Linked DNA regions of uncultured Dysgonomonas sp.. The main gene of each other region encodes a partner of the protein of the gene in region 3 in a complex. Links are inferred from orthologs where the notes say so. Each region holds a gene or a part of one and is shown on either strand. Other genes may lie near its edges.

Region 1 (10,575 bases), 2.0 Mb from region 3 along the record:
TTTCAATAATATACCCAATGTCAATATTCGGTTATGCAATCCTTATCTTTATCATTATCCGGCTTGTAAATCACTTTATGAAACAAAGCCGCGAGCAGAGCCAAACTTCATCGAGCGGATTTAATTGGGCCGATTCCTATTCTCAAAGGCTTCGCTCTGTGCTTAAGACCTGTGAGGGATTCGACGATGATGAAATAATAGACAGTGCTGTAGGTTTTTATTTATTCAGCTATGATAGTGTGGCTAAGGAGTTTATTTTCATAGAAGAGGATGATGTGATTCATCGGTTGTCTTACCGTGATCTTATAGATTATAAAGTGAGGGAGAGTAAAGATTACAGGATAATAATTGATCTCAAAACCTCTTTTTCCGGCAAACCATATATTTCACTTGTATGCTTCGAGCGGGAAAAGCTTTTGCGAAAAATGCCTCAGCTGCAATATAAGATGCATGAAATAGATAATCTATATGAACTAGAACGGGATAAGATTGATGAAATTGAGGATGTCCTATCCGGGATTATTGAAGAAAACAAGGCGGTTGCTGATACTCCTCCTCCTTATAAGGAAGAACAAATCGTGAAAACTGAGGTGATAAAGGTTGAGATTCCTCCTGTTTCTGGTAATGTCGCAGATATAGTTACAGCAATAAAAGAAGAGAAGGAAGAGGCTATTGCATTTTTAGATGGAGAACAAGAGATAGAGGCTGTAGAGGAAATTTCGGATGTATACGAGGTCGCTCCGGAAGCGGAAGAGCAATCAGAGCCACTTATAGTGGAAGAAAGACCAATAGAGGCAGCTCCTGAGATGGGGGAAGAAACTCCGGCAATTGAAGGGGAAATGCAAATATCACTTTCGGAAATAGAAGAATATTCGCGCGGAAAGTTTCTGGAATATGAAGTCCGGTCTGCGGTAAGTGATGCTAAGATGAAGGGACTGAGATATATCAGTCTTTCCAAAGAACAACTGGAGAGGTTAAAGTCATAAACCGGTTCTAAGGTTGGACGTGTATTGAATTCTTCTGGAAAAACTTTATCTATGTAGAGAGAAAGTGAACAGCGAAAATAAAGAATGTGATAGAAAAGAAGACAAATGAAAATCATGTAAAAAGTGTCAGATTTGTCAAGTTTATAGAGAAACTACGTAAAAAGATATTCTTAATTTTTCATTTCTAATTATTAATTGTTTTCTGTTACCTTTGTAATCTTTTCGTATTTATACTTAACAAGTAAAAACCAAAATATAAACAATGACAAACAGAGTAACATCTTTATTTGGAATAAAATATCCCATTATTTCGGGAGGAATGGTATGGTGCAGTGGCTGGAGACTGGCTTCGGCCGTGAGTAATGCAGGCGGATTAGGGCTTATTGGTGCCGGATCGATGCATCCCGAAACACTACGTGAACATATCCAAAAATGCAAAGCTGCAACAGATAAACCTTTTGGGGTCAATGTGCCGTTGATGTACCCTGAGATAGATACGATAATGGATATTATTATTTCCGAAGGAGTGAAAATAGTATTCACATCGGCAGGTAATCCAAAGCTTTGGACCAAAAAGTTACAGGATAACGGTATTATAGTAACCCATGTTGTATCCAGCTCTAAGTTTGCCCTGAAATGCCAGGAAGCGGGTGTAGATGCAGTTGTAGCCGAAGGATTTGAAGCCGGAGGACATAATGGACGTGAGGAGACATCCACTATGGTACTTATACCTCAGGTGAGGCAGAGTATACATATTCCGCTCATTGCAGCCGGAGGAATCGGTACCGGTAATGGCATGCTGGCAGCTTTTGCATTAGGTGCGGAAGGGATACAGATGGGTACACGTTTTGCCCTGACACAGGAGAGTTCGGCTTCTCAGGAATTTAAGGAACTCTGTATTAACCTGAAAGAAGGTGATACTGTTCTCTCTCTGAAAAAGCTCAGCCCTACCCGCATGATAAAGAATGAGTTCTATAATGCAGTACAGTCTGCCGAAGACAGAGGAGCATCGGTGGAAGAAATGCGTGAGTTGCTTGGACGCGGCCGTTCTAAAAAGGGAATCTTTGAAGGTGATCTTGTTGAGGGTGAGTTGGAAATAGGACAAGTAAGTTCCTTGATAGATAACTTGCCTACAGCCGCAGATGTGGTAAATCATGTCGTTGCGGAGTATAATATCAAAGTGGAAGATATAATCACGGGCGATTTTAAATTATAAAAATACTGGCATGTCCTGATCTGTTATAGGTCTGAACTGTCAGAGCGCATTCACAATATATAAAAACAGGAGAAGCACTATGAAATATAACCTTATCGTCTACCTGTTGTTACTTTCATCTTGCTTTTTTTTCTCATGTAAGAAGAAGCACGAGCAGTCTGTTTACGACTTTGAGCAAATAAAGGAGAAAGGGGAACTGACCATTATTACACTCAATAGCTCTACCTCATACTTTATTTACAGAGAGGAGCCGATGGGGTATGACTATGATCTTGCTCAGGACTTCTGCGATCATTACGGATTGAAGTTGAATGTAAAAGTGGCGGAGAATACCACCCGGCTGATAGAAATGCTAAAGAGGGGAGAGGGAGATCTTATCGCTTATGCAGTGCCTATACAAAATGAACTGAAAGATTCTATATCCTATTGCGGGCTGCAGCAGATAACTCATCAGGTTCTTGTTCAGAGGGCGAATAAAGGAGATACTATAATAAAGGATGTGACTGGTCTTATAGATAAGGAAGTATATGTGGAGGCCGATACTAAATACCACCAACGCCTGCTCAATCTTGATTCGGAATTAGGCGGGGGAATCAGGATTCATACAGTCAGCGAAGATACTATTACCAGCGAGGATCTGATAGAGATGGTATCGTTGGGCAAGATAAGATATACAGCCTGTGATGAATATATTGCCAGGTTGAACCGCACTTATTTCAGGAATATTGATATCTCCTTGCCAATAAGTTTCGAGCAACGGGCTTCATGGGCCGTACGGAAAGATATGCCGAATCTGGCGAATGCTCTTAATGAGTGGTTTGCTGAGAATGACAATACACCTGTATACAAGAGTATCATAAAGAAGTATTTCGAGTTGAGCAAACAGCTCTTTGAGGGTGAGTATATAACCCCGAAAAATTTGCCTAAGGGTGCTGTTTCTGTCTATGATGAGCTCTTCAGGAAACATGCTAAGAATACAAAATACGAATGGCAATTCCTTGCTGCTATTTGCTATCACGAGTCCCGCTTCCAGAACAATCTTACTTCGTGGGCGGGAGCTGCCGGGATTATGGGGCTAATGCCTCGTACTGCCGCCTCATTGGGCTTGACCAGTGAAGACCGCATGAATCCTGACCTGAGCATCGGGGCGGCAGTTGAATTGCTGGACAGGTTGGATAAAATATTTCGTAAGATAGAGAGTATCAGTGAGCGTGAGAAATTCATACTGGCTGCTTATAATGCAGGAAACGGGCACGTAAATGATGCGCAGGCTCTAGCTTCAAAATACGGAGCTAATCCTTATATATGGGAAGGAAATGTTCAAAAGTATCTCGAACTGAAAAGCAATCCGGAATACTATAACGACCCTGTATGTAAAAGCGGGTACTTCAGAGGTGGTGAAACGATGAAGTATGTGAATAATGTATTGGCTACGATGAATCGGTTTAAAAGGATAAGTGAGAATAAAAAGTGAGTTGAGCTTTATTCCCTCCTGCTTCACTTTTTAAGGTATCGTATTTATCCCGTTATACTCTGCCATCTTGATAGCCCATGCCATTGCATTTCCAAAAAAGATAGAGTTGGAAACGTTATATTTGGTACCTCGTCCGTAGTTTGCCCTTTCTACAGGGATGTTATTATTGTCTAATCCGAAAGGATATGCCATTGGAACGGCAGAGCCCTTTTGATATACGATAAACCCGCCATCTCCTACGAAAATCAGATTCTTCGTTTTATGTCTGAATGAGTTTATGTAGTCACTATTTGCAACGCCCATAGAGTGGTCATAGGCGGTCGAATATTCGATAATCTGATCGGAAGGCAATCCGGATACAAGGCTTGTATATGAAGCATCTTCTCCCCAGTACTTTCCTCTGAGATCGCCAAACGGCCCATTTATTACTTCATCATTTATTGTTGTTGAATACTGATAAACAGAACCGGAAAAGGCATCGGATGTAGTGTTTTTCTGGGTGATATTGGTGTTTCCAAAAACAGTTCTTAAAAATATCTGAGAAGATTTCTGAGTATCAGCAGATACACCTCCCGGGTCCTCCAACAATAATATAAGAACCCCATTCTGATTCAAATAATTATTTAACTTATCAGCAGTGTCCTGATTTAATATCCTTGACGGATAACTGATAACGATTATATCCGGCTTTTCGGCTAGTTTTGCATCGAGTGTACCTAAATAATCAATATCCACTAGAGACGGTATTCGGAGATAGTCTAATGTATATCCCTTAAAACCCACTATACTATTTAGATCATCACCAAAAGCGGCCTGATTCTGTAATAAAATACTTCCGCCGGCATTTGGCGAAGTTGCTCCTACGGAATAATTATCCAGCCCTATTCCCAAAATCTTTTTTGTGTTGTAATATATCTTGGGGCAAGGTTCAGGCAGTCTTGTCCACTCTGTGGCCTGCCATACATAGAGGCCCGGACACAGACCATATGGCGTATCGTCGGTCAGATTATAGACCATCAGCCCGGTATGCTTCTTTTTGTCTTCTTCAGTTGCATTTTCTACACAGGGGTCGAGTTTTTCCAGCCGTTGTAATGATACGCGTGGCATTCCCAGCCCTTTCTCTGAATTTGCTAATTGGGTCGGATTATTATATTCTTTAAGATCCAATAAGCTTCCCTTGTTAGGTGTTAAATCGGCTCCTACTGTTATCTGGGATTGCATATAATTACAAAGAATAATTGATATGCAAAGCAATGCCGCCTTCAGCTTTGAAGTGCTAAATTTCATGTTGTTTACTCTTTTATATTTGTAGTTTTAATAAATGGAAAAATTGTCTTTAGTCTTTATCTCAGATGCAAATGTAAACATAAATTGTTGTCATAATATTATTTTCATAAAAATTACTGTTCTGAATGTATTTAGTGCTCAGGGTAATTTTATTCCCATACCATATAGATAAACCAATTGTTGTTTTGTGCATAAAAGAGTTATTTATAGCAAAAAAAAGAGGCTTTAATTAAAGTCTCTTTTCTATCATAAACATGAAAGATTAGTTATTTCCTTCATTGTTATTCTTCTGTACAGGTTTTTCCGGTCTTGGAGGACGTGGAAGAAGTACCTTACGGGATAATTTGAATTTTCCGGTCTTAGGATCGATGTCAATCAGTTTCACTTCTATTTCGTCACCTTCTTTCAGTCCGGCTTTTTCCATGTCTTCTATGCGATCCCAAGAGATCTCAGAGATATGAAGCAGACCATCTTTGCCCGGAAGGAATTCACAGAATGCGCCATAAGGCATTACTGAGCGAACTTTAGCTGTATATACTTCTCCTACTTCCGGAACGGCTACAATGCCTTTGATTTTAGCAACAGCGGCTTCGATAGAAGTTCTGCTTGTTGCTGATATTTCTACGCGGCCGTAACCATCGATTTCCTCGATAGTAACAGTGGCACCGGTTTCTTCCTGAATACCTTGAATAATCTTACCTCCAGGGCCAATAACAGCACCGATAAATTCTTTGTTGATAATAATAACCTCGATACGCGGAGCATTTTCTTTGAAGTCTGCGCGCGGCTCAGGTAATGTTTCAAGGATTTTACCCATAATATGTAAACGGCCTTCACGTGCCTGATTCAGGGCTTTTTCGAGTATCTCGTATGACAATCCGTCTACTTTAATATCCATCTGGGTAGCAGTGATACCGTCTTTTGTACCACATACCTTAAAGTCCATATCACCTAAGTGGTCTTCATCTCCTAGGATGTCGGAAAGCACAGCAAAGTTTGTACCTTTCTTCTCTGAGATAAGTCCCATTGCTATACCCGTTACTGGTTTTTTGATCTGCACGCCGGCATCCATCAGAGCCAGTGTACCGGCACAAACAGTTGCCATAGAAGATGAACCATTCGATTCAAGAATATCAGATACTACACGGATAACATATGGGTAGTTAGCTGGAATCATTGGTTTCAAAGCTCTGTGAGCAAGATTTCCGTGTCCTATCTCGCGACGGCCTACTCCGCGTTGCGGACGGGCATCTCCGGTAGAGAACGGAGGGAAATTATAGTGTAAAAGGAATCTTTCTTTTCCGTTGTTAAGTACGTCGTCGATGATTTTCTCATCCAGCTTGGTACCTAAAGTAACTGTGGTCAGTGATTGAGTTTCTCCACGGGTAAAGATAGCAGAGCCATGCGCTCCCGGCAGATAATCTACTTCGCTCCATATAGGGCGGATTTCTGTAGTAGAACGTCCATCGAGGCGTTTACCTTCGTCAAGGATAGAGCGGCGCATTGCTTCTTTTTCCACATCGTGGTAATAGCGGGATATCAAAGAACCCTTTTCAGCCAGTTCTTCTTCTGTCAGGCCTGCTTTATATTCATCTACGATAGCTGCGAAGTTATCGCCACGTTCGTGCTTGTTTGTGTTAGCCGATGCAGCTACGGCATAAGCTTTGTCGTAGCATTTTGCCCATACGTCTTTACGAAGTTCTTCATCGTTTACTTCGTGGCAGTATTCGCGTTTTACTGTTTTGCCCACAGCTTCCATCAGTTCTATCTGAGCCTGGCATTGTACTTTGATAGCTTCGTGCGCTACTTTAATTGCTTCCAGCATTTCTGCTTCCGAAACTTCCTTAAACTCGCCTTCTACCATCATGATATTCTCCATAGTAGCACCTACCATGATATCCATATCGGCTTGCTCCAGTTGAGCGAAAGTCGGATTAAGGATAAATTGTCCATCTACACGTGCAACTCTCACTTCCGAGATTGGCCCATTGAAAGGCACATCGGATACTGCAAGGGCAGCAGAAGCTGCAAGCCCGGCCAGTGCGTCCGGCATATCTATGCCATCTGAAGAGAACAGTGTTACATTCACAAATACTTCAGCGTGATAATCATCCGGGAATAACGGGCGAAGCGCACGGTCTACCAAGCGGCAAACCAATATTTCATAATCTGACGCACGTCCTTCTCTGCGAAGAAAACCTCCGGGGAAGCGGCCGAATGCGGCAAATTTTTCTTTATACTCTACCTGTAAAGGCATAAAATCAACGTCCGGTTTAGCGTCTTTTGCAGCACAAACTGTAGCCAGCATCATGGTGTTACCCATGCGTAGCATTACAGATCCATCTGCTTGTTTTGCTAATTTTCCGGTTTCAAGGGTGATAGTCCTTCCATCACCTAAATCGATACTCTTTGTAATCGGATTCATCATAAAATATTTTTTTCTAAACTTCTTAAAATCGGACAAAGGTACGCAAAGTTTTTGAGAATTAAGGGGATGGGGGATGAAAAGACAATATACATGGGTCAAACCCTTTTTATTCTTAAGCCTTAGTCACTCAATAACTTTAAAAAAGTAACAAAAGTAACACAATTTTGGATCCGTCAATTTGCGCTTCGCTCCGATTCAGTAAACGGATAACAGTTAATAGAGGGTGATTCGCTTGGTGCTTACAACTTGCTGCATTCTGTTAAAATCTGACATTTCTGACACTATTTACAGTCAACAGTTAGTAGTAAACAATAGAGCTCCTTTATACTTATTACTCAACGCTTACAACTTTCAAAAGGTAACAAAGGTAACACATTTTTCAGCTATTAGCAGGTCGCTATTAGCCAATAGCTTATGTAGGAAACTGGACACATTTTCCACTATTTTCTATCTGTCACTTTTTACCCTCATTGTAAGTCTCCCATGGGGGCAGGGCTGTTAAGTTCTCTACTTTGTTCTGTTATTTTCTGCTATCATCCTGAGAGGAACGAAGGATCCCGACCCTGAAAAACGAGATGTTTCACTCCGTTCAACATGACACAGAGGGTAAAAAAAATAGAACTTAACAGCCTTGCCCCCATGAGGGATTGAGGGGGCTCTTGTTTATATCTCAAAGAGCTATAAGCTATCGGTTATAATTATATAGATAAAGATATTAAAAAGTGTTCAAATTAAGATATAAAAAAACAAGCCCCGGATTTCGGAGCTTGTTTTATATTCTGACCTGCCGCTTAGAACTTATATCCTACTGTCAGGTAAGCGTTTGCGTTTTTATTTGATACGTTGTCGACATCCACGATGTTGACAAGGCCGAAATCATACCCCAGACCAACTCCAATTTTGCCAAATTCAGCTCCGACGCCAAGGCCAACTCCAAAGTCGAATCGTTTTACACGATTACTACCAAAAGAATTAACACTTACTTCAACACCTGATTCCGATATTTTTGTTTTTCCTCCAATTCCGTATGCTACATAAGGTCCGGCATGAAATACTATTTTGGTAGCATCTGTAACTGCTAATTTGTAGCCGAGGTGAATTGGAAGTTGCAGATACATTAAATTGCTTGTAGCATCTTTCGATAATCCAACATCTTCTTTGCACCCTTTTGTCGATAGTTCGAGACCTGTTAAGAGATATAAATCGGATGTCAGCGTATAATCTAATGTTACGCCAACATTAAAGCCTACTTTGGCCTTTACATCATCTGTCGCATCTCCTGTAATAGTGGAGAGATTCATTCCTGCTTTAACACCAAAAGTTGCAGGTTTTTCCTGGGCATTCACATTTGCAACTAATAGTAATGCAATAATAACTAAGCTAAATTTTAGAATTGTTCTCATAATTGTCTTATTAGGTTAAATTAAAACTTATCGTAGGCAAATATATATTCTTTTTCCTAATTCCCTGAACAAATAGAAAGAAAGAATGTAAGAATCCATCTAATAGATTATTTATTAATGCCAGCCTAATCAGAATGAAATTTTAAAACAAATAAACTCGGGTGCCGGAACCTGTCCCAATCTCATTTGCGCTTGTTATCACCACTTCTTTAACACCTGCTTCGATAGATTCGAATGCGTTGTCGAGCTTAGGTATCATGCCTCCTTGTATAACACCTTTCTGAACCAAATCCTTAAATTCTGCTTTATTTAGTGATGGGATTACGCTATCATCATCATTTTCGTCCATTAACACGCCTTTCTTTTCAAAACAATACACAAGGCTCACCCCGAAAATATTGGCTAAGGCTTTCGCAGTTTCTCCTGCTATTGTGTCGGCATTTGTATTTAGTATATTGCCTTGTTTGTCATGGGTGAGAGGGGCTAATATGGGTACTATACCCTGAGATATCAGAGATGACAGTATTCCTGTATTCACCTCTTTTACATCCCCCACAAATCCATAATCTATATCTGTTACAGGTCTTTTTTCGGAACGGATCAGATTCATATCTGCGCCTGTAAGTCCAAGGGCATTCACGTCCAGGGCTTGCAGTCCTGCCACAATATTCTTATTAACAAGGCCTCCATAAACCATTGTTACTACTTGCAGGGTCTCTAAATCGGTGATGCGGCGGCCGTTTATCATACGGCTTTCGATACCCAGGCGCTCTGCCAGTTTTGTTGCCGATCGACCTCCGCCATGGACTAGTATTTTATATCCTTCTATACGGGAAAAATCTTTTAGAAGTTGTTTCAGCGATTGTTCTTCTTCTACAATTTTTCCACCTACTTTTATTATAGTTAGCTTCTCCATATGTTTGCTGAATGAGTGTGTATAAAGATAAAACAAAAAGAGATTGTTCCAATAGAAACAATCTCTTAATAAATCTTTTCTCCGAAAGATTACTTTCTGATACCTAGTTCTTTGATGATAGCACGATATCTTTCAATATCATTATCTATCAGGTAATCAAGTAAACGACGACGTTTACCTACAAGGCGTCTTAGAGATCTTTCAGTGTTATAATCCTTCTTATTTAACTTCAAATGTTCAGTTAAATGCGAAATACGGTATGAAAACAATGCTATCTGAGCTTCAGGTGAGCCAGTATCAGTGTTAGACTTTCCGTGTTTTGCGAAGATTTCTTGCTTTTTAGCTGAATCTAAATACATAAGTTGTTATTTATATTATTTAACGAGGTGCAAAGATAAAACTTATTTTTTGACAGACAAATATTTAGCCCGAAAATCCATCAAAATGGAAGATCGTCGCCACTGTCTCCGCTAAAGTCCACCGGGGTAGCAGCTTGTGTAGGTTGGCTTGCTTGTCCGTATGATTGTGTCGGAGCATGTTGACTTGTGCCTGCAGGCTCTACTTTCCAAGCTCTGAGGTCTGTGTACCAGTTCCCGTTATATTCGCGGCTTTCTACATCGAAAGACACATCCAGAATATTTCCTATTTGAAGTATAGACTCGTTTATTTTATCACCCCAGAAGGTCATGCATACTTTTTTAGGATACATACCATCGGTTTCGAGAATGATGCTTTGTTTTCTCCACTCTCCGTTTTTACCCATACCTGTCTGCACAGGAAGCACTTGAATTAATTTTGCTGTTAACTGCATTATTATATTATTTTGTTGATTTTCAAAAATGAGGCATAAAGATACAAAAAAATC
Region 2 (10,566 bases), 710 kb from region 3 along the record:
ATGGCGAAGTTTTCAATCAGAAGATTGCCAATCAGATGTCAGCGTATGAAAATATCATTATATTATGCGGGCACTATAAAGGAATCGATTATCGTGTTAGGGAACATCTGATTACACGTGAAATTTCGATAGGGGATTATGTTCTTACAGGAGGGGAACTTGCCGCTGCAGTGATGGCAGATGCCATTGTGCGGCTTATTCCGGGTGCAATAGGAGATGAGCAGTCGGCTTTGTCTGACTCTTTTCAGGACAATTTACTTGCGCCGCCCGTTTATACTCGCCCGGCAGAATATAAAGGATGGCGGGTGCCTGATATACTATTGTCGGGTCATCAGGCTAAGATAGATGAGTGGAAGCTACAACAAGCAATGGAGCGCACCGAAAGGCTACGTCCCGACTTGTTAAAAAGTGAAGAATAAATCTTTAATAGTAGATGCTTAGAATTCGACCTTTACTGTCACCCGTTCTTTGCTCCCGGTAGTCCAGCGCGGACCCGACTGAATCAGACGTATGGCTTCATTATCGGATGTGCCACATAGGCTATATTTTACCTCGAAAAGGAATGGACGACCCAATGAATTGACCGAGAACTCCACAGCTACTTTGCCCTTACGGTCTTTGCAGATATCGTCTGTTGGTCGACGGAGCGATTTTTTCAGATATTCATTGTATTTTTCGTAGCCGCCTATGGGTTCAGGTTTACTGCTATTTGTTTCTTCCTGAGTAGATGTCCTGCTCTCGAAATCGTCGGGTACATATATTTCTATCGGTACTTCATTCATACGCTTGGTGTCTTCCGACAAGATTTCCTGTTCGGCTTTACTCATCGAAGCACTTTCTTCGCTCTCTATTCTGAAGCGGGAAATATCCGGCTTATAAGCCTTTGCCAGTTCAGCATTCTTTTGTGCGATCACTACTATGTTTTCAGTATAATATTCTTCAGGCACATAGATCTCGATGATGGAATTTTCGTTAGCTTGCTGAGCATATAGTCCCGATTTGTGATAGTCGGTCAGAAAATACCCTCCGATGCCTATTATAATGATAATAGCAGCAGCTGCCGTTTGCCACATCTGTCTGCCGTTTGTTTTGTTTTTTGTCTTCGATCTGGCTTTTAGCCGGTTTTGTATATTGTTGATACGTTCGATGTGGTTGTCGTCGATGCTATCGAAACCGTCTATAGCCTCGTACAAAAACGGATCCTTCATCGAATCTTTTTCTATCCGATGGGCATCTTTACCTTTTTTTTGTCCTTTTATGTAATCTAAGAATTTCATTCTTTCAGATTTTTTTCGATACAAATTTTCAAATTCCGTTTTCCGTTTTGTATATAACTCTTTACGCTTTTGAGATGAAAGCCTGTTTCATCCACGATGTCCGCATACGATTTGTCCTCGTAAAAAAACTTTTCCACCGCTATCCGTTGGGGTTCCGGTAATTTCTCCAGGCACTCATTCAGTGCGTTTTCCTTTTCTTCATCTCTGCTCTCATCAAATAGAGTAAAAGAGCTGTCGGATTCCATAAGCTGGGAATCGAAATTAACAATAATCTCCTTCTTATTTTCTTTCAGGATATGAAAGCAGTGATTCTTTACTACACTATAAAGCCAGTTTTTGAATACCTTGATTTCGTAATCCAGAATTTTTTGAGACAGGTTCTCGTAAATATCTATTACTGCATCTTGCGATTGTTCCGGACTTTGCAGGTATTTAAGGCAAAGACCATAAATAAGGGGAATATAGCGTTCGTAAAGCTGTTGGAAATATTCAGCTTTACGCGTTTCTTTAAATTTTGACAAGAGTGTCTCGTCACTATCCGATTCTTTTTTCTTATGTAAGCTAAAGAATTGCAAGGGGATTCATTTTTACACAAATCTACAAGATTTTAATTAATAATCAAACAGTTTGAAAGCTTAACGGAAATGTCATAATCTTACATTTATGTTAAAATTTACAGTGTAAAATTGTATAGATGGTTCATTTTATGTACTTTTGTCATCGAAATAATAACGAGTTTAATTTTTTAACAAGCACCCATTATGAAAGAAAAAATTGGATCAAACGCAGGTATTATTTGGACTTACCTAGATGCAGAAGGAAGCAAGCCTCTTAAAGACATCAAAAAAGCATGCAAATTGACAGAAAAAGATATGTATGCTGCTTTAGGCTGGTTAGCAAGAGAAGGCAAAATAGCTTTCAATGAATTAAAAGACGACTTGCAGGTCGTTTTGTTGTAAAAAGCAGAAACAACATTTTCAGATAAAAGAGGCGCTTATCTTTCGCATAAGCGGCTCTTTTTTTTATTTGTTTAGGTTCGGCTTCTTTTTAATAAATTTAGAAGAGTAATAATTTTGTTAATTCGTTGGTATTATTTATTTTTGTCTAGCATTTTGGCTACTTTATGACTGAAAATGATGAAAAACTTCTGGCCGAATTTGAAATAAGGATGCGGCAATTAATGTACCTCTGTGATACGTTGAAGGAAGAAAACGCCTTGTTGAAGCAGCAATTGACACAAAGAAGCGTGACAATTGAGAATTTAACATCGGAAGTAGAAGGGCTGAAAAGAAAATATGACAATCTGAAGTTTGTAAAATCTTTTTCTTCGGAGAATGAGGATGATACATTGCAAGCAAAGAAGCGATTGTCGAAATTAGTGCGAGATGTAGATAAGTGTATCGCCATGCTGAAAAATTAACGAATAAAGGCAAAGATATGGACGAGCATTTAATAATTAATCTACGCGTAGCTGATATGAGGTATCCTCTCCGGATAAAAAGGCAGGAGGAAGAAGTATTCAGAAAAGCTGCGGAGGAAATAGATTATAAAATAGTTCAATATAAAAATTATTTTACAGGAGATTCATCCCATTCATTGCAGAATAGCGATTATATGGCAATGACAGCAATACAAGCTGTAGCAGAGAAGGTTGAGCATCAGTTACGGGCGAATGAATTTGAGTTCAGGATGAAAGAATTGACGCAGGAATTGGAAAATTATCTGAGAGGTCATGTAAAATAAAATTATAGTACTGAGGAAAATCTAGAGCACTAATTTTAAGTATGAGGGTATTGTTCATACTTAAATTAGTGCTTTTTAGTTTATATAAATTGAGTTTTTAAATAATGAAAAATAAATTATGGATATATTATTTTATGTAATAGCTTTCCTTGCCGGAGCAGCCGTGGCGTGGGTAGCTTTGAATTCTATGGCGAATTCGAAGTTCAAACGTCAGGTGAAAGAGGCGGAACTGGAAGCTGAAGTAATCAAGAAAAATAAATTGCTGGAAGTAAAAGAGCAGGCTTTGCAGATGAAATCTGAATTTGAGAAACAGGCTAATGCACGGAACTCTAAAATACAGGCAGCAGAGAGCAAAATCAAGCAACGCGAGTTGAGCCTGAATCAAAAACAGGAGGAACTCCAACGTAAGAAAAGTGAAGCTGATACGGTTAAAGCCAATCTGGAAAGTCAACTTGAGATAGTGGAAAAGAAGAAGCTGGACTTGGACAAGCTTCACAAACAAGAGGTGGAAAGGCTCGAGGCCCTATCCGGATTGTCGGCCGAGGAAGTGAAGGAAAAGCTTGTAGAGGCCTTGAAAGACGAGGCGCAATCTCATGCCCAATCATATATCAATGAGATAATGGAAGAGGCTAAGATGACAGCTAACAAGGAGGCTAAGAAGATTGTGATACAATCTATACAGCGTGTAGCTACAGAGACGGCTATAGAAAACGCTATCACAGTTTTCCATATAGAGTCAGACGAAATAAAAGGTCGTATTATCGGCCGTGAAGGACGCAATATACGTGCATTGGAAGCAGCCACAGGTATAGAAATTGTAGTAGACGATACCCCTGAGGCAATTGTACTTTCAGGTTTTGACCCTGTAAGACGCGAAATAGCACGTTTGGCACTTCATCAGCTTGTTGCAGATGGTCGTATCCATCCTGCACGTATCGAGGAAGTGGTAGCAAAAGTGAAGAAACAGATTGAAGAAGAAATTATCGAAACCGGTAAGCGTACTACTATCGATTTAGGTATCCACGGTTTGCATCCAGAGTTGATACGTCTTGTAGGTAAGATGAAATATCGTTCATCATACGGACAAAACTTATTGCAGCACGCCCGCGAAACAGCAAACCTGTGTGCTATTATGGCGTCAGAGCTTGGGTTGAATGTAAAGAAAGCAAAAAGAGCAGGATTGTTGCATGATATAGGTAAGGTGCCTGATGATGAGCCGGAATTGCCTCACGCATTACTTGGTATGAAGCTTGCAGAAAAATATAAGGAAAAACCGGATATTTGCAATGCTATCGGTGCTCACCACGATGAGGTGGAGATGACAAGTCTTCTGGCTCCAATTGTACAGGTTTGTGATGCTATATCAGGTGCACGTCCGGGTGCACGCCGTGAAATTGTAGAAGCATATATCAAACGGTTGAATGACCTTGAGCAACTAGCTCTTTCATATCCCGGTGTGTTGAAGACATATGCCATACAGGCAGGACGCGAACTGCGTGTAATAGTAGGTGCGGATAAGATAGATGATGTAGAAACAGAAAAACTATCGGCCGATATTGCAAAGAAGATACAGGACGAGATGACTTATCCGGGACAGGTTAAGATTACAGTTATACGTGAGACTCGTGCTGTGAGTTACGCTAAGTAAGAGAAACAGATTTTATACAATAAAAAAACGGAGACAAACTTTGTCTCCGTTTTTTTGTTTTAAGAAAAGAAGTGTGTAACTCTGATCTTTCAGAGGTGTCTTATATAAGTCGCTATTATCCCTAAAAGGTCACAATCTGAATGTGTTTTTTGAGGTCGGGGAGAAAAATGTAAGAACTGGAGGTAAGTTTATCTATGTAGATAGCTGTTAGCCTTTAGCTGATAGCTATTAGCTCTTTGAAAAAATGGATTAGCAGATTTGTAAATTAGCATATTAGCAAATGAATGATAAGTGTCACCCTTTAACCCCCTCCAGCCTCCCCTCGGGGCAGGGCTGTTAAGTTCTTTACTTTGTTGCTATTTTCTGCTGTCATCCAGAGTGGAACGAAGGATCCCGACCCTGAGAGACGAGATGTTTCACTCTGTTCAACATGACACAGAGGGTCTGAAAAATTAGAGCTTAACAGCTCTGACCCAAAGGGAGGGTGTAGAGAGAGTAAAAAGCGAATTAGCTCCGCTGGCCGTTGGTTCTTAATTATTAATTATTAATTGTTTTCTGTGTTACCTTTGTCATCTTTTTAGGTAAACAGTATGTAAATAAAATGAAAAAAGCAGGCTTAAAAAGAACTAATCAATGTAGTTTTTGAGGATAAAGGTTATTTTAATTACTTTTGCAATCAGGTATAAAGGATTAATAATATATATAGTAGGTAAAGCAATGGCATATAAAATAGCGGTTTTTGACGCAAAGCCTTATGATATGGCTACTTTCAATAAGGCGAACGAAGCATATGGTTTCGAACTGGTCTATCATAAGGAACATCTCGATAAGAATAATGTGCTTTTGGCAAGTGGTACAGATGCTGTTTGTATTTTTGTAAATGCAAAGGTAGATGAGGCGGTTGTGACTAAGCTCCATTCTTATGGTGTAAAGCTGATAGCATTACGTTGTGCCGGTTTTAATAATGTAGATATAGCTGCTGCCGCCAGAAAAGGCATAAAGGTGGTACGTGTTCCTGATTATTCCCCCCATGCTATCGCTGAGCATACTTTGGCCCTGATGCTTTGTCTTAACAGAAAGGTTCATCGGGCATTTTTGCGTACACGCGACGGTAACTTTTCTTTGATAGGATTTCAGGGATTCGATATGTATGGCAAGACTATCGGAGTGATAGGTACCGGTAAGATAGGGAAGGTCGCTACAGGTCTTTTTCAGGGATTAGGTATGAATGTTCTGGCTTACGACTTATATCCGGATACAAAATGGGCTGATGCTACAGGTGTTAAATATGTGTCGCTGGATGAATTATATGCTAATGCCAATATTATTACATTACATTGCCCGCTGACAAAAGAAACTGAATATCTTATCTGTGATGAATCCATAGCCAAAATGAAAGAAGGTGTGATGATAATCAATACTGGCCGTGGAAAGTTGATCCATACCAGGCACCTGATAGAAGGGTTGCTTAGCGGTAAGGTCGGTTATGCAGGTTTAGATGTGTATGAAGAAGAAGGGGCTTATTTTTATGAAGACCATTCTGATAGTGTGATGACTGATGATGTACTTGCCCGGTTGCTGTCTTTCAATAATGTGATCGTGACATCTCATCAGGCCTTTTTTACTCAGGAGGCAATGTCGAATATTGCGCACACAACAATGAATAATATCCTTGATTTCTTCAACGGTAAAGAGTTGAAAAACGAGGTTGTATATAATAAAGCTTAGTGTAAATTTCATACAGTTAGAATTATAAGTATGAAACGGTTCTTTATTCTTTTTGTTTATATATTCGCATTTCTTGGGATCATCGTTGCGGCTGATTCTAAGTTCGTTGTTGTTATCGATGCAGGGCATGGAGGTAAGGATGGCGGAGCTGTGAGAGGTATATATAAGGAGAAAGATATAAACCTGGGAGTGGCTAAAACTTTAGGAGAACTGATAGAAGCAAACTTTAATGATGTCAAAGTAGTTTATACCCGTAAGACTGACGTTTTTGTAGATTTGGACAAGCGGACACAAATTGCTAATCGGGCAAAAGCCAATCTGTTTATATCCATTCATACCAACTCAACTGCTGCAAAGACTACAAACGCCTCCGGAGCTGATACCTATATATTGGGGCTAGCCCGTAGTGCTGAAAACCTGGAAGTGGCAAAAAGAGAGAACTCTGTAATTCTATTGGAAGATAACTATACATCAAAATATGAGGGTTTCGATCCTAATTCGACGGAGTCGTATATCATATTCGAGTTTATGTCGAATAAGTATATGGAACAAAGCCTGCAGTTTGCGGATTACATACAGAAAGATTTTAAAAGTATAGCAAAGCGTACAGACAGAGGTGTGCGTCAGGCGGGATTTCTCGTGTTGAGAAAGACAAGTATGCCTAGTGTGCTTATCGAGTTGGGTTTTATAAACAATCAGGCTGAGGCTAAATATTTATCCTCCAGGTTGGGACAAAGGGCAATGGCGACTGCGATATACTCCGGGTTCAAAAAATATAAACGAGAATTTGATAAAAAGCAAGGCCGTTATGTTGCTGCGCCGGATAAAAGTGAGTTGCTTGATGATATTGCAATCGACGAAGCTATAGTAAAAGAGAAAGTAGCTGTTGAAGATACTTATATTGTTGAGGACACCGATACTCCGGTTGTGAAAGAATCAGCCAGAGTGAAAAACATGGTAGCGGCCCCAAAGAAAAGAGAACAAACTCCTAAAAAAATCGGTGAAACCACTAGAAATATAGCTGAAACCTCGACGAAGGAAAATAGTACGGTTACGAAAAATGTTAGTAACAAGGTGGAGTACCGGGTGCAGTTCTTGGTATCACCAAAGAAACTCCCGGATACTTCGAAAGAATTTAAAGGTCTTTCGCCTATAATGTTCTATAAAGATGGTAATAGCTATAAATATACATGTGGTTCAACCACTGATTATAATGAGATAATTAAAATACAACGTCAAGTAAGGGCTAAGTTTAAAGATGCGTTTGTCGTTAAATTTAGAAACGGGGAACGTATTAAATAGATAATGACAAACCACTATGTGGATAGAAGATGGTATTTGATAGTATATTATTTCAATAAAGCTATTTGTAGTATTTAAACTTAACAAAATAATAAATAGGTCTGTGACCTTACAATTACATAATTTAATAGTTATGAGTAAAATATCGAAAGAAGTAAAGATAGGTATAGCCTTTGTAATCGCAATTTTCCTTTTGTATTACGGTATCAGTTTTCTGAAAGGTGTAAATCTTTTTAAACCATCAAATTCATATATTGTCGTCTTTGACGATGTGTCAGGTCTAACCCAGTCGACACCTGTTACGCTGAATGGGTTTCAGGTAGGTCTGGTATCTTCCATGGAACTAGACCCGAAAAATCAAGAACGTGTGATTGTATATCTGAACATGGACAAAGGTATGCAGATACCCAAGGGTAGCAAGATGTCATTGGATGTCTCTGTTTTGGGGTCGGCTACAATCATGCTTGAGACTAATCCTTATACAAAAGAAAATCTGTCCTCGACCGATACTATAAAAGGTATCCGGGTAAAAGGTATGCTAGATGCTGCAGGTACTATGTTACCTCAGGTAGAACAGCTCATACCCAAGATTGATTCAATACTTATCGGTCTCCAAACATTGGTAAACAATCCGGCGTTGAACCAGTCGTTGACAGATATCAATCAGATTACGGGCGATTTGGCTAAATCGACCAAGCAGCTAAATTCGATGATGACTACATTAAATAAGGATCTTCCTACCATAACCGGTAATCTGGGGAAAATGTCTAACGACCTAAGTAGTGTATCGGGTAAGATCAATCAGATGGATTTGGCTTCTACATTCAAGTCTGTAGATTCTACTATGAAAAATATAGAATATCTTTCTACGAAAATCACATCTAAAGATAATTCTTTGGGATTATTATTGAATGATCGTCAATTATATGATAGTATTAACGGAACAATTAGTAATGCTTCGTTGTTACTTAAGGATGTAAGGCAAAATCCATCCCGTTATATTAATGTAAAAGTCTTCTAAATTGTTCTATTTAGAATTGGTCTAAATAAGTAAAAATAATTTTTTTGCTTAATAGTGTCACCCTTATACTTTTCGGGCAGTATTACGAAATTGTTAAAACGTAATTAAAATGCTATTAAAAACACAATCGACTGATAATTAGTTGGTTATTTGTACCAAAAGGGGTGATTTTGTAATAACGTCATAAGTCATTGAAATTAAAATAGATGTTTCTAAAACTAGAAAACCAAATTTGGAGGCACTTTTTTTTTATGAAATAAATGATGAAATTTACATTACGAAATCGAGAGAGTAATATAGACAAAATAACTAAACTAATAAATGGATTCTTCTTCAACTCAAAAATTATGGGCTAATTGTTTAACGGTCATTCAGGATAATATACCTGAGGCGGCTTTCAAAACATGGTTCTTACCTATTGTTCCCTTATCTTATGAAAATAAGGTATTTACGATACAGGTACCAAGCCAATTCTTTTATGAGTATTTGGAAGATAAGTTTGTCGACTTACTGAAAACTACTCTGCATCGCGAAATTGGTAGAGATACAATATTACAGTATCGCATATTGATGGAGAATACAACTAATACAGTTGTAGATTATAGAGGTGATGCAAAAACACTACCAGCAGAAAAAGGTTTTGTCAAAAGTACTAATAAGGTGCCCAATCCTTTCCAGAAGGTTGTAGCGGATGATTTTGATTCGCAACTGAATCTAAAGTATACATTTGATAACTTTTTTGAAGGCGAAAGTAATAAGTTGGCCCGGACAGCTGGTGAAACTATAACAAAGAATCCCGGTAAAACGGCCTTTAATCCATTATTTCTTCATGGTACATCTGGTGTGGGTAAAACCCATCTCTGTCATGCCATAGGTACGCGTATCAAAGAACTGTATCCCGAAAAACGGGTATTATATGTATCGGCTCACTTATTTAAAATTCAGTATGCTGATGCCGGACGTTATAATACGACCAATGACTTTATCAACTTTTATCAGGGTATCGACGTACTTATCATAGATGATATACATGAATTGGCCGGAATAGAACGGACTCAGAATACACTATTCCATATATTTAATCACCTGCATCAGAATAATAAGCAGCTTATTCTTACGTCTGATAAAGCTCCGTCTGAACTTCAGGGAGTGGAAGAGCGATTGCTTACACGTTTCAGGTGGGGGTTGACCACGAAAATAGATCATCCCGATAAGGGTTTGAGGTTAAAGATCCTTCAAAATAAGATTCTTCACGATGGATTGTCCATACCAGAGGATGTGGTCGATTATATAGCAGAGAATGTAACTGATAATGCCCGCGATTTGGAAGGAATCATTGTATCTATAATGGCACATTCATTGGTATACAATAAAGAGATTGATTTGTCCCTTGCACGACGTGTTATCGGACAAGCGATAAAGAAGATTGAAGCAAAGAAGATAACAATCAGCGCGATAGAATCTGTTGTTTGTGACTTCTATAATATAAAGAGTGAGTTGATTCATACCGCTTCCCGTAAGCGGCAGATAGTTCAGGCTAGACAGGTGACTATGTATCTGTCGAAGAGCTATACTGAAATGTCGCTGGCTCAGATAGGATCCCTCATTGGTAAGAAGAACCATGCTACTGTGCTGCATGCATGTAGGACTGTAAAAGAGCAAATGGAGGTAGACAAAGTATTCCGGGACGAGATAGCCGAGATAGAGAAAAAAATAAAAAGCTGAGAGCGTTAGTTCTCAGCTTTTTAGCTTAGTCTTGATGCTCAGTTAAGATGCTTAGTGTTTACTATAATTATTGATCATGATTTCCTTAATACTAACTTCCTTTTAGTGGCAGCAGTAATCTC
Region 3 (10,485 bases):
GAAGTTGCCTTAAGCAAGGGATTCGATTATGTGGAGAGCGGCCCATTGGTTCGATCTTCTTATCATGCCGAAAACTGCTTGTAATCATGGTCAACCAGATAGAATTCTCATTACAGCCCCGGAACAGAGGCTTTCATCTGGTAACGGAAGAAATAATGCAAAACCTGCCTGCTTTACCTCAGGCAGGTTTGCTGCATCTGTTCATAAAGCATACCTCTGCAGCTCTCACCATCAATGAGAATGCCGATCCCGATGTGCGGGAAGATATGGAATCTATTTTCAATCGTCTGATACGCGAACGTGAGCCTTATTATGTGCATACAATGGAGGGGGATGATGATATGCCTGCACATGCAAAGACGACTCTTGCAGGGGTTAGTCTTACTATACCGATTACAAAGAGCCGTCTTAATATGGGTATCTGGCAGGGAATCTATCTGTGCGAGTTTCGCAACCATGGAGGCCGCCGCCATATCGTGGCTACCGTCCTAATCTGATTACTTGCTGAAGTACAGATAATATTCGCCCGGATCCAGTGTTATTTCTTGTGTCGATTCATTTACAACCAAAGTCTTGCTGGTGAAATAGTCCTGCCATGTTCCTGTCTTGCCGAAATTTACGGTTGCAGTCACAGGTTCAACTGAGAAGTTCGCTATAGCACACACATAGCCCTCAGTCGATTTTAGCAGTATTTGTTTGAAGTTATCACCGAGCCCGATAGTATAATCAGTGGTAGAGAAAATAGAATTAGTCGTGCGCAACTTGTTCATCTTGGCATATACATCATACAAGGCTTTCCTGTTTGTATCTTCTAAATAGTCCCATTTGATAGGTTTCTTAGCTGTACGAAAGCGCCCGTCTTGATAGTCGCTTGTCCAATAACCATCCTCACGGGCATTGATAGAGTAGTCATATCCCAATTCGCCAAACTGCCAGATCATCTTCGGACCAGGGAGCGACATCAGGATAACAGCGGCAGCTTCTGTCCGTGCCAGTCCCACAGGTAGTTCCTGTACATTATAAGACGGGTTGTTTGTGTTTCCATACATGTTGTTTTTGAACATGATACGTTCCTCGTCGTGGCTTTCCATATAAGCTACAAGGTTTGGTTTTGTCCAGCCCCGTACCTTATATGAGGCCCAACTGATATCTCCTTTCAGTTTTTCATAGTCTCCCATCTCATGTCCCCAACCCATGGTTACTTCGTTGAAGTTGTAGTTGATGTTGCCCCATAGATAGATTCCATAATCGGACAATACCTTCTCTTCGCTATTATCGGCAAGATGTTCAAAGATAACGATCGCATCAGGATTACGCTTGCGGATTTCACTCACCATTCTTTTCAGTATGTCGATACGGGCCTGGTCAAACGCATTGCCATCTCCTTTGGTATTGGTAAACCCTTTTGTGAAGTCGAAGCGGAAACCATCTACCTTATACTCTTTCATCCAGTATGAGCATACACTGTCTACAAAAGCCTGAGTGTATTTGCTTTCATGGTTGAAATCATAGCCCCAGGAATAAACCGGGTTTGGAGATTCTTTATTGTACCATGGATTATCTCCTATATTATCATCATTCTCATTTTTATACATGATAACCATAGGGCTTTGGCTAAAACTGTGATTCAGTACCATATCCATAATTACGGCTATACCATTTGCATGGCATTCATCTATAAAGGCTTTATAATCGTTTGATGTTCCATATGCTTTATCGGTAGCGAAGTAGAAAGACGGATTGTATCCCCAACTGTCATTTCCTTCAAACTCATTGAACGGCATAAACTCTATGGCATTTACTCCCAGATTTTTTATATAATTGAGTTTCTCCTGCACACCTTTTATACTCCGTTTCTCTGTAAAATCCCGGATAAGAACTTCATAAACAACCATACTTTCTGGGTTTTGAAGGCTAAAATCCGATACCTTCCAGGAATATTTGGATGGAGAGGTATTCACTACCATAGACAGGCCGGTAGTTTTTGTAGTAGGAGTAATCAAGCCCGGATATATGTCATATTCCTTATTGATATACTTATCATTATTAGGGTCTGATATTTTAGATGCATATGGATCAGCAACCCTTATTTTATTATCGATAAGATATTGGCATATATACTCTTTACCTTTTTCCAAACCACCGATCTTTATCCAGAAACGGTCATCAACTTGATTCATTTTATATGCATCCGATACTTTCCAGTCATTGAAATCGCCGATTAGATATACTGATTGCTTTCCTGGTGCGAATAATACAAAGGCTAAGGAATCGTCGCTGATAACAGTTATTCCATCTCTTAAATCTTCGATAGATGAACTTGGGGTTGGAGGTTCCGGAACTTCCGGTATAATAGGGTCGTCATTGTTGTCGCTGCAAGCTGCGAATATTAATAAGAACAAGAATAAAAAATGAAGCTTTTTCATGATTAAAATTAGATTGAATTATCAATAGGTAGAACCGAATGTAAAACTAATTCAATTTATTTATGCAGGTTTTTGTTCAGCTGTTTAATCGATAAATTTAACCTGCAAACGGTTGCAGGTTAAATAATTGAAGAATCCGGATAGTGATGTCAAATAAGAATATAGCAATATGTCAAAAGAATAGCATGTTTTGAAACACTTTTTTATTCATATTATCAATTTAAACCTTTAATAAGGTTGAGAGTCTAAAAAATATAGAAAATGAAACCAAAAATAAAAAACTATATTAATCAGGAAAAAGCAAACTTACTACTTAGCCGACATTCTATTAACCGACTGTAAAATTTCATTTATTACAAATAATTAATACTTTATCATTATGAGAAGGTCACTATACTTTTTGTGCTTAATCAGCCTGACTCTTTTATTACAAAACTGTAAGAAAGAAGCGAATAGCGTGAATGAGAATAACAGTAATGATATAGCTGTTGTGGCTTCCAATAACAATAGCTCAGAACCCGAAAATAGCGTTACTGATAATCGAGTACAGGATGCCTTTGATAGGCCGGAAATTAATAAATCCGGTGATTCGTCAAACGGTTTCCTCCAATCTGATAGTATAAAGAATGAGGAAGCTTATAAAAGCAATTACACTGGTAATTATTATATATTAGCTACTGCACCGGATGCAGTAAAAACAGAAGGTGTGATAACCAATGAGTCATACAATCTAAGTAATGGTTATCAATCAGAAAGTTATATTCAGAATGAGTCTTATGGAGATTACTCTATTCCATATGACACATACTACTATGAAGAATACTATCCTGTATATATTGATGAGAATTATTACCATACAGATTACTATGACGACAACTATTATTATCCGTCATATCCGTCTTACCCTAATCAGAAGCCAAATAGGCCGAGGCCTCCGCATAAACCAAAACCGGGACATCCGTCAAAACCAAAGCCACCGGTAAGACCGGAACCTCCTATTACTAAGCCGGAACCGCCCGTCGGGCCACAGCCACCAACACAACCTCAACCGCCAGTTGAAGATATAAGAACATCGGAGCGCCCGAAGCCGGAATCTACAACTGAAATAAGAACATCTGACCGACCAGTCCCTGAATCGAGTCAAAAGCCAGATAATACAAATATAAACGGGTCGTCTCAAAGTATAACTTCAGATTTGCAAGAACAGGAACGCCGGAATGTTGAAAACCGTCGCCAGCGAGAACAACAGGAAAGACAGGAACAAGAACGTCGCGAAGCTGAAAATCGTCGTCAACAGGAACAACAAGAAAGACAAGAGCAAGAACGCCGCGAAGCTGAAAACCGTCGTCAACAGGAGCAACAGGAAAGACAAGAGCAAGAACGCCGCGAAGCTGAAAACCGTCGCCAGCGAGAACAACAGGAAAGACAGGAACAAGAACGTTGCGAAGCTGAAAATCGTCGTCAACAGGAACAGCAAGAAAGACAAGAGCAAGAACGTCGCGAAGCCGAAAATCGTCGTCAACAGGAACAACAGGAAAGACAGGAACAAGAACGTCGCGAAGCTGAAAATCGTCGTCAACAGGAACAACAAGAAAGACAAGAGCAAGAACGCCGCGAAGCTGAAAATCGTCGCCAGCGAGAACAGCAAGAGAGACAAGAACAAGAACGTCGCGAAGCCGAAAGCCGTCGTCAACAGGAACAGCAAGAACAGCGAGAAAGGCAAGAACGGGAAAGACAAAATACGGAAAGTAGCAGAAGGCGTTAAATCAGATATAACAAATTTGTCAAATTATAAAAAACGAACAGTCATGAAAAAAGTATTATTATCTTTATTTACAGCATTGATATTTATCGCATGTGAAGGTCCAATGGGACCGGAAGGACCACAAGGTGAACCTGGCTACGGGACAAACTGGTATGCAAAAACTATCGTTGTAACACAAAGTGATTGGAAACTGATGGGAGAACCAAATGAATTGAATTCCTATTATTATGCAGATAAGCCGTTGAAAGAGCTGACTAAATTCGTTTACGATGACGGTACAGTTATTGCTTATATTGAAACTGACACAGGAATTAAAAACGGTATGCCTTTGGTGTTACACAAAGCCGGAAAAGATGATTTAGGTGAATTCTTTTGGACACAAACCTTTGATTTTGATTTTCAGACAGGAAATATAAGGTTTTATCTTACATATTCAGACTTCAGTACCAAGATCAAACCAGGTACAGAAACATTCCATGTAGTACTGATGTGGTAAATATATGAACCTTCATAAAAACAAAATACAGGGCCTTTCAAATAGGCTCTGTATTTCTTATTTTGATATTCAAGCGACTTTTCTATTATATAGAAAGAATCTTCAATGTATTTAAAAGATCTTGTTGTAACGGCTTATTCTTCTTAATCGCTTTTGAAAAAGGCACATTTATAATCACGTCATTTTGTATGCCAATCATTACATTGCGCTGTCCGTCCAATAATGCATCAATTGCCGCTGCACCCATTCTGCTTGCCAGAATCCGGTCGTTGGCTGTAGGAGAACCCCCACGTTGGACATGTCCCAGAATAGTCACACGTACATCGTATTGCGGATATTCCGTTTTTACACGTTCTGCCATAGCCATTGCACCTCCGGTAATATCGCCTTCGGTTACAAGGACTAAACTACTGTTTTTGCTTTTGCGGAAACCGTTCGAGATCAGGTCTCCCAACTGGTCTTGTTGCAGCATCATTTCGGGGATAATCGCAGCTTCAGCCCCCGATGCAATAGCACCGTTCAAGGCAAGGAAACCGCATTCTCGTCCCATCACCTCTATAAAGAACAGGCGTTCGTGTGAACTTGCTGTGTCACGTATTTTATCTACCGCCTGCATAATGGTGTTCAGAGCCGTATCATATCCAATGGTAAGGTCAGTGCCTTGTAAGTCGTTATCGATTGTTCCGGGTAAGCCAACAATCGGATAGTTGAACTCCTGAGCAAATATACGCGCTCCGGTAAGAGAACCGTCTCCACCGATAACTACTAATGCATCAATACCTTCTCTTTGTAGTGCTTCAAAAGCGATCTTGCGACCTTCCGGCGTTTGGAATTCTTTACTACGGGCGGTTTTCAGAATTGTACCACCTTGTTGTATTATATTACTTACACTATTGGTTCTGAATGGTTCGATTTCGTCGAATATCAGTCCCTTATAACCACGCATAATACCTTTTACTTCCAGCCCGTTATAAATAGCAGCACGAGTGACAGCACGAATTGCTGCATTCATACCGGGAGCATCGCCTCCGGATGTCAAAATACCGATACACTTGATTGTAGACATAGTTTTACTAATATTTTATTCTCTTTTTAGCACATTAAAAAATCAGGTACAAAAGTAAGAATAAAATAGCTGATTCGGTAATTTTTTTAAGCAATTTGGCTAAACTAATACCGATCTTATTTCATTTATCTTGGCTTCAACCTCTTCCATTTGCCATTTTGGTGTAGAGGTCGCACCACAGATTCCGATGGACGCAGTCTTACTCACAACATCTGGATCTATATCTGAAGGCGTGGTTATGAAATAAGAATTTGGATTGTACTTCTTACATTCTGCAAACAGTACCTTTCCGTTCGAACTCTTTTCTCCTGCAACGAAGAAGATGATATCATTCTTAGATGCAAACTCTTTGATATTCGGAATACGATTTGATACCTGACGGCATATAGTGTCAAAGAACTCAAATTTAGCATCGCCTATCATACGGCTTTGCATAATATCAATGATTTCCTGAAATCCATCGAGAGGTTTGGTCGTTTGCGAGAATAAGCATATGTTTTTTGAAAAGTCAAGCTTTTCCAAATCCTCTTTCTTTTCAATGACAATTGCAGTCGACTCTGTCTGTCCTAACAGTCCGTTTACTTCTGCATGTCCATTCTTTCCGTAGATAACGATTTGTGTATTATTGTCTCTCTCGTTATCGTATTTGTCGTGTATCTTTTTCTGCAGGCGAAGTACGACCGGGCATGAAGCATCAATAATTTCAATATTATTATCTTTTGCAATCTGATAAGTTGATGGTGGTTCGCCATGCGCTCTCAATAAAACCCGGGCATCTTTCAATTGTGCAAATTCCTCGTGATTGATTGTTTTCAAGCCCAGCTGTTCAAGCCTGTCAACTTCCAGATTATTGTGGACTATATCACCAAGGCAATACAATGTACCTCCTTTTGCGAGTTCCTCTTCCGCTTTTTTTATGGCGTTGACCACTCCAAAACAGAAACCTGATTTTGCGTCTATCTCTATATTACTCATTTAGTTTGTTGTTATTTGTTTGAACTTGTCCAGCAACCATTGCATCTGTTCATCAATGGTCATATGTGAATTGTCCAGAAGGATGGCGTCATCTGCCTTTATCAGAGGGCTTTCTGCCCGCGTCTGATCCATATGGTCTCTGGACTTTAAATTTTCTAATACTTCATCAAAAGTCGTTTCCGTATTACCTTTCGAACGTAATTCATCGAAGCGTCGTTGTGCCCTTATAGTTGCGTCAGCCGTAACAAAGACTTTCATTTCAGCGTTAGGGAATACGACAGTGCCGATATCCCTCCCGTCCATTACTATGCCTTTAGCCTCACCCATTTGCTGCTGTAATGTAACCATTGCATGGCGTACAAATGGAATAGCACTAACAATACTTACCTTTGAAGAAACCTCCATACTACGAATGGCGGATTCAACCTTTTCTCCGTTAAGATATGTGTCAGGCGCTCCTGTATCTTTATTTAAATGAAATTCTATTTTTATATTCTTTATTTCGTCACGCAATCTACTTTCGTTTAGTTTACCGTCTTCGAATAAATTCTGTTGTATGCAGTAAAGTGTAACTGCTCGGTACATGGCCCCGCTGTCGATGTAGATGTATCCGATTTGTTTTGCCAGGCTTTTAGCCATTGTGCTTTTACCGTTTGATGAAAAACCGTCGATTGCAATAACTATTTTCTTCATATTTAATTTTAAAACATTCTATCAGAATAAATGTTTAATCTATCCCTTATAAATTTATTTAATTACAGAGAGCAAAGATAGCTATTTTTGGCTATTAGCAGATACCTTTATTATTCTTGTCGCTAACAGGTAATAATCCGATTTTGATGACAATTCCCTATAGGTTTGATTGTCTGTTGCAAAGAAACCTATTTAGCTGTTAGTTGCTTTTTGTGATTCACATTATTGTTGTATCTAAATCTAAGGCTGGATTTGAGCGCCTTATTTTTATATTTTGACCATGAAAATAAATTTTGTAATTTTGCAGTACCAACCCGTATATGATATTTCTATTTGATATTATATACGAACGATAAAACAAATGGAGGGGGTATCCGCAAAAGGGTACTCCCTTTTTGTGTGTCTTCTTCTGAAAAAAGTACGTTAGAATGGCAATAAATAACTTAAATATTATGAATGAAAGAATAAAAGGTGGGCTGCTGGTATTCGTGGGGGCAGCCAGCTTTGGCTTGTTGTCTACTATTGTAAAATTTGCTTATGCTAATGGTTATACGCTGGGCGAAATTACAGGCACTCAGTCTTTTTCGGGAATGGTTATCTTGTGGTTACTATATATGATCACCAAATCGTTTAAAAGAAAAGATAAACCGGAAGAGTCAAAAGTAATAAAAGCTGAGACCAGTTGGTGGAAAATAGCCTTGTCTGGAACCTTTACGGGCCTTGTGGGAATATTCTACTATCAGTGTGTCGGATTACTACCAGCATCCGTGGCTATTATCTTGCTTATGCAATATTTGTGGATAAGTATACTGATCGAAGCTATCGTATTTAAGAAAAAGCCTAGCTGGAAGCAACTGTTGCTGCTTGGCGTTGTCCTGTTAGGCACGCTTCTGGCCGGTGGAATATTTAGTCATGAAATAATTCTTAATCTGAAAGGTATTGTTTTCGGTTTACTGGCGGCAACTTGTTATGCCATGTTTCTGATGACCAGCGGGCGTGTAGGTAATGACCTTCCTGTATTGAAAAAGAGCGCGTTGATGATTACCGGTTCATGTGCTATCACTTGGATTATTTTTCCTCCTATGTTTTTTTTCAACGGTATATATTGGGAAGGATTGGTCTTTTGGGGATTAATCCTGGCTTTACTCGGCACTGTTATCCCTCCGCTTCTTTTTTCGATGGGTATACCGCGTGTCGGCGTTTCTATCGGAGCCATATTAAGTGCAGTAGAATTGCCGGTAGCAATTTCATCTTCGGCATTCATTCTTCACGAATCTGTAGATGCTACACGGTGGGTCGGGGTTATTCTTATATTAATAGCTATTATAGCTACAAATATCAAAACAAAAGAGATAATCAATCAACCATAAATAAGAAATGGTTGTATTTCATGGATTACCGATGAACTATGGTTTTGTCCGGCTTGAGTACATATAATGATGAGAATATAAAAATAATACATCGTTATATATCAGGTTATAAAGGCTGCATATTTTCGGGGCCGGGGTTATCCGACAGGTTATCATTTTCTATTGTAGGTATAACTTTCTTTTTCCGGAACACGATTATTAAATATGCGACCGACAGAATTGAAGTGGCGAAAAGTAGATACACCCCGCTTCCATATTTCGGAAGCTTATAGAAAAGGTTGAGGGATACTACGAAGGCCAATATACCCGCTACCATAAGAAGTATGCGGGCTGATTTCTTTTTTAGAGACAGCCATAATACGGCGCTGAAGATGCTGAGAAGAGGAACAAGATAAACTACATATGTAGTATAAACCGATTCTTTATTACGGGAGAAGAAATTAGTGACTTTTGTTACTTTCTTTTGTATATCGGGTATATCCCAACCTACGATTTTCACCAATCCCATATCGAGCCACGGTAACGAAAATGCGATGATAAATAACAGAGCAAAGAGCAATTCGAAAGATATGTAACGGTTTAGCTTGTCCATAATATTATAGTTCTATTTCGTCGGCGGTTATATATCCGTTTGTCATGCAATAGAATATCAATCCTGATACTGTTTTTATCCCCAGTTTGGCTGTGATATTCTTTCTGTGCGACAATACAGTGTTCAGGCTTATATTGAGTTTATCGGCCACCTCCTTATTTAGTAGTCCCAATGCCACAAGCCGGAGAACGTCCAGTTCGCGCTGCGACAAAGCCTGAGCTTTTGTTGCCTTGATAGCATGGCTAACCGATATCAGTTCCTGTAGATCTTCTACCCCTGATTCGGACAAGTCTGCGATCATGGGTTTTAAGATCTTCTCCCTTATGCGGTTGTGCTTCTCCAAATCCCGTTGAAAACTGTCTATGGTAAATATAGTGGCATAACACATATTTTCGTTGAAGTTGCCTGATATATGTTTAATTATGATGCTTTTAAGGTCTGTGAGGAGGGCTAGGGGAGTGTCTCCTTTCATCATCCCCTGCTCGATCTGCCCGATCAGTTCGTTCTTAAACTCTGTGAACAGGCGGCTTATCAGTTTCAACTGAGGATTATTAGGGTCGCTCATAGATATAAAAGCGTTCAGATGCTTTTCCAGATTATGAAGTTGCCCGTGTATCAGGTATGCATCAGTCTGCTTTATGTACGTAATTACCAGCTCAATATCAAACTTTTGAAGTTTGCGCTCAGGGAAGTAGTCCTCGTTAAGAAACGTATTGAGTATAGCGAGAAAAAACTCCGTATTGATATTTGCTTTCCTGCAAATGTCGGCAATGGTACTATCTCCCAATCCCAGCTTTATTCCGAAACGGTTTATAACAGGGATCAACTGGTGATTTTCTTCTATGATTTCCGATAAAATAAAGGATGAATCTACAAAGAGCATATACTTGATAATTTTGATAACAAAAGTACATATTTATTCTGATATCTTTTTCTAAAATCTTTATCTATATAATTAAAGAAATATAGTCTCTATTTATATCATAGTCAATACTTATAGATTTTGGCGATAAACCCTTAAAAACAATTTATGATAATTATCAGCCAATTGTTAAACAAATATCGGATTAAGATTGTTAAATTTGCATACACACTAAAAAAC

The links.
Region 1: pfkA (region 3) and pnp share a complex: the UniProt entries of both Bacillus subtilis proteins name them as parts of the possible RNA degradosome complex. The link is inferred for uncultured Dysgonomonas sp. from one-to-one orthologs.
Region 2: pfkA (region 3) and rny share a complex: the UniProt entries of both Bacillus subtilis proteins name them as parts of the possible RNA degradosome complex. The link is inferred for uncultured Dysgonomonas sp. from one-to-one orthologs.

Annotation. Positions count from the first base shown.
Region 1 is NZ_LT599032.1:2,738,117-2,748,691, forward strand. Bases 4,809-7,715 are described here. They hold pnp (polyribonucleotide nucleotidyltransferase), read right to left. Parts: upstream 7,392-7,715; coding sequence 5,226-7,391; downstream 4,809-5,225. Other genes in these bases: QZL88_RS11380 (hypothetical protein), read right to left, coding at 4,809-4,963. Outside these bases: QZL88_RS11365 (hypothetical protein), read left to right, coding at 18-986; QZL88_RS11370 (nitronate monooxygenase), read left to right, coding at 1,249-2,202; QZL88_RS11375 (transglycosylase SLT domain-containing protein), read left to right, coding at 2,282-3,676; more of QZL88_RS11380, read right to left, coding at 3,707-4,808; QZL88_RS11390 (porin family protein), read right to left, coding at 8,183-8,794; argB (acetylglutamate kinase), read right to left, coding at 8,937-9,710; rpsO (30S ribosomal protein S15), read right to left, coding at 9,800-10,069; QZL88_RS11405 (DUF3127 domain-containing protein), read right to left, coding at 10,150-10,521. UniProt on the Bacillus subtilis protein: Involved in mRNA degradation. Catalyzes the phosphorolysis of single-stranded polyribonucleotides processively in the 3'- to 5'-direction. Necessary for competence development in Bacillus subtilis.
Region 2 is NZ_LT599032.1:1,419,592-1,430,157, reverse strand. The notes cover bases 2,506-5,403. They hold rny (ribonuclease Y), read left to right. Parts: upstream 2,506-3,138; coding sequence 3,139-4,668; downstream 4,669-5,403. Other genes in these bases: QZL88_RS06200 (2-hydroxyacid dehydrogenase), read left to right, coding at 5,386-5,403; QZL88_RS06210 (cell division protein ZapA), read left to right, coding at 2,715-3,020; QZL88_RS06215 (hypothetical protein), read left to right, coding at 2,506-2,697. In the rest of the region: tRNA (guanosine(37)-N1)-methyltransferase TrmD, read left to right, coding at 1-419; QZL88_RS06230 (hypothetical protein), read right to left, coding at 438-1,277; QZL88_RS06225 (sigma-70 family RNA polymerase sigma factor), read right to left, coding at 1,274-1,852; QZL88_RS06220 (winged helix-turn-helix domain-containing protein), read left to right, coding at 2,039-2,236; more of QZL88_RS06215, read left to right, coding at 2,401-2,505; more of QZL88_RS06200, read left to right, coding at 5,404-6,396; QZL88_RS06195 (N-acetylmuramoyl-L-alanine amidase), read left to right, coding at 6,427-7,698; QZL88_RS06190 (MlaD family protein), read left to right, coding at 7,832-8,719; chromosomal replication initiator protein DnaA, read left to right, coding at 9,041-10,444; QZL88_RS06180 (DUF3857 domain-containing protein), read right to left, coding at 10,519-10,566. UniProt on the Bacillus subtilis protein: Endoribonuclease that initiates mRNA decay. Initiates the decay of all SAM-dependent riboswitches, such as yitJ riboswitch. Involved in processing of the gapA operon mRNA, it cleaves between cggR and gapA.
Region 3 is NZ_LT599032.1:712,744-723,228, reverse strand. Bases 3,764-6,580 are described here. They hold pfkA (6-phosphofructokinase), read right to left. Parts: upstream 5,754-6,580; coding sequence 4,773-5,753; downstream 3,764-4,772. Other genes in these bases: QZL88_RS03115 (4-hydroxy-3-methylbut-2-enyl diphosphate reductase), read right to left, coding at 5,853-6,580; QZL88_RS03125 (hypothetical protein), read left to right, coding at 4,235-4,687; QZL88_RS03130 (hypothetical protein), read left to right, coding at 3,764-4,191. Also shown: lipA (lipoyl synthase), read left to right, coding at 1-84; QZL88_RS03140 (secondary thiamine-phosphate synthase enzyme YjbQ), read left to right, coding at 87-497; QZL88_RS03135 (alpha-amylase family glycosyl hydrolase), read right to left, coding at 498-2,426; more of QZL88_RS03130, read left to right, coding at 2,806-3,763; more of QZL88_RS03115, read right to left, coding at 6,581-6,728; cmk ((d)CMP kinase), read right to left, coding at 6,729-7,421; QZL88_RS03105 (DMT family transporter), read left to right, coding at 7,874-8,791; QZL88_RS03100 (hypothetical protein), read right to left, coding at 8,898-9,383; QZL88_RS03095 (helix-turn-helix transcriptional regulator), read right to left, coding at 9,388-10,266. UniProt on the Bacillus subtilis protein: Catalyzes the phosphorylation of D-fructose 6-phosphate to fructose 1,6-bisphosphate by ATP, the first committing step of glycolysis.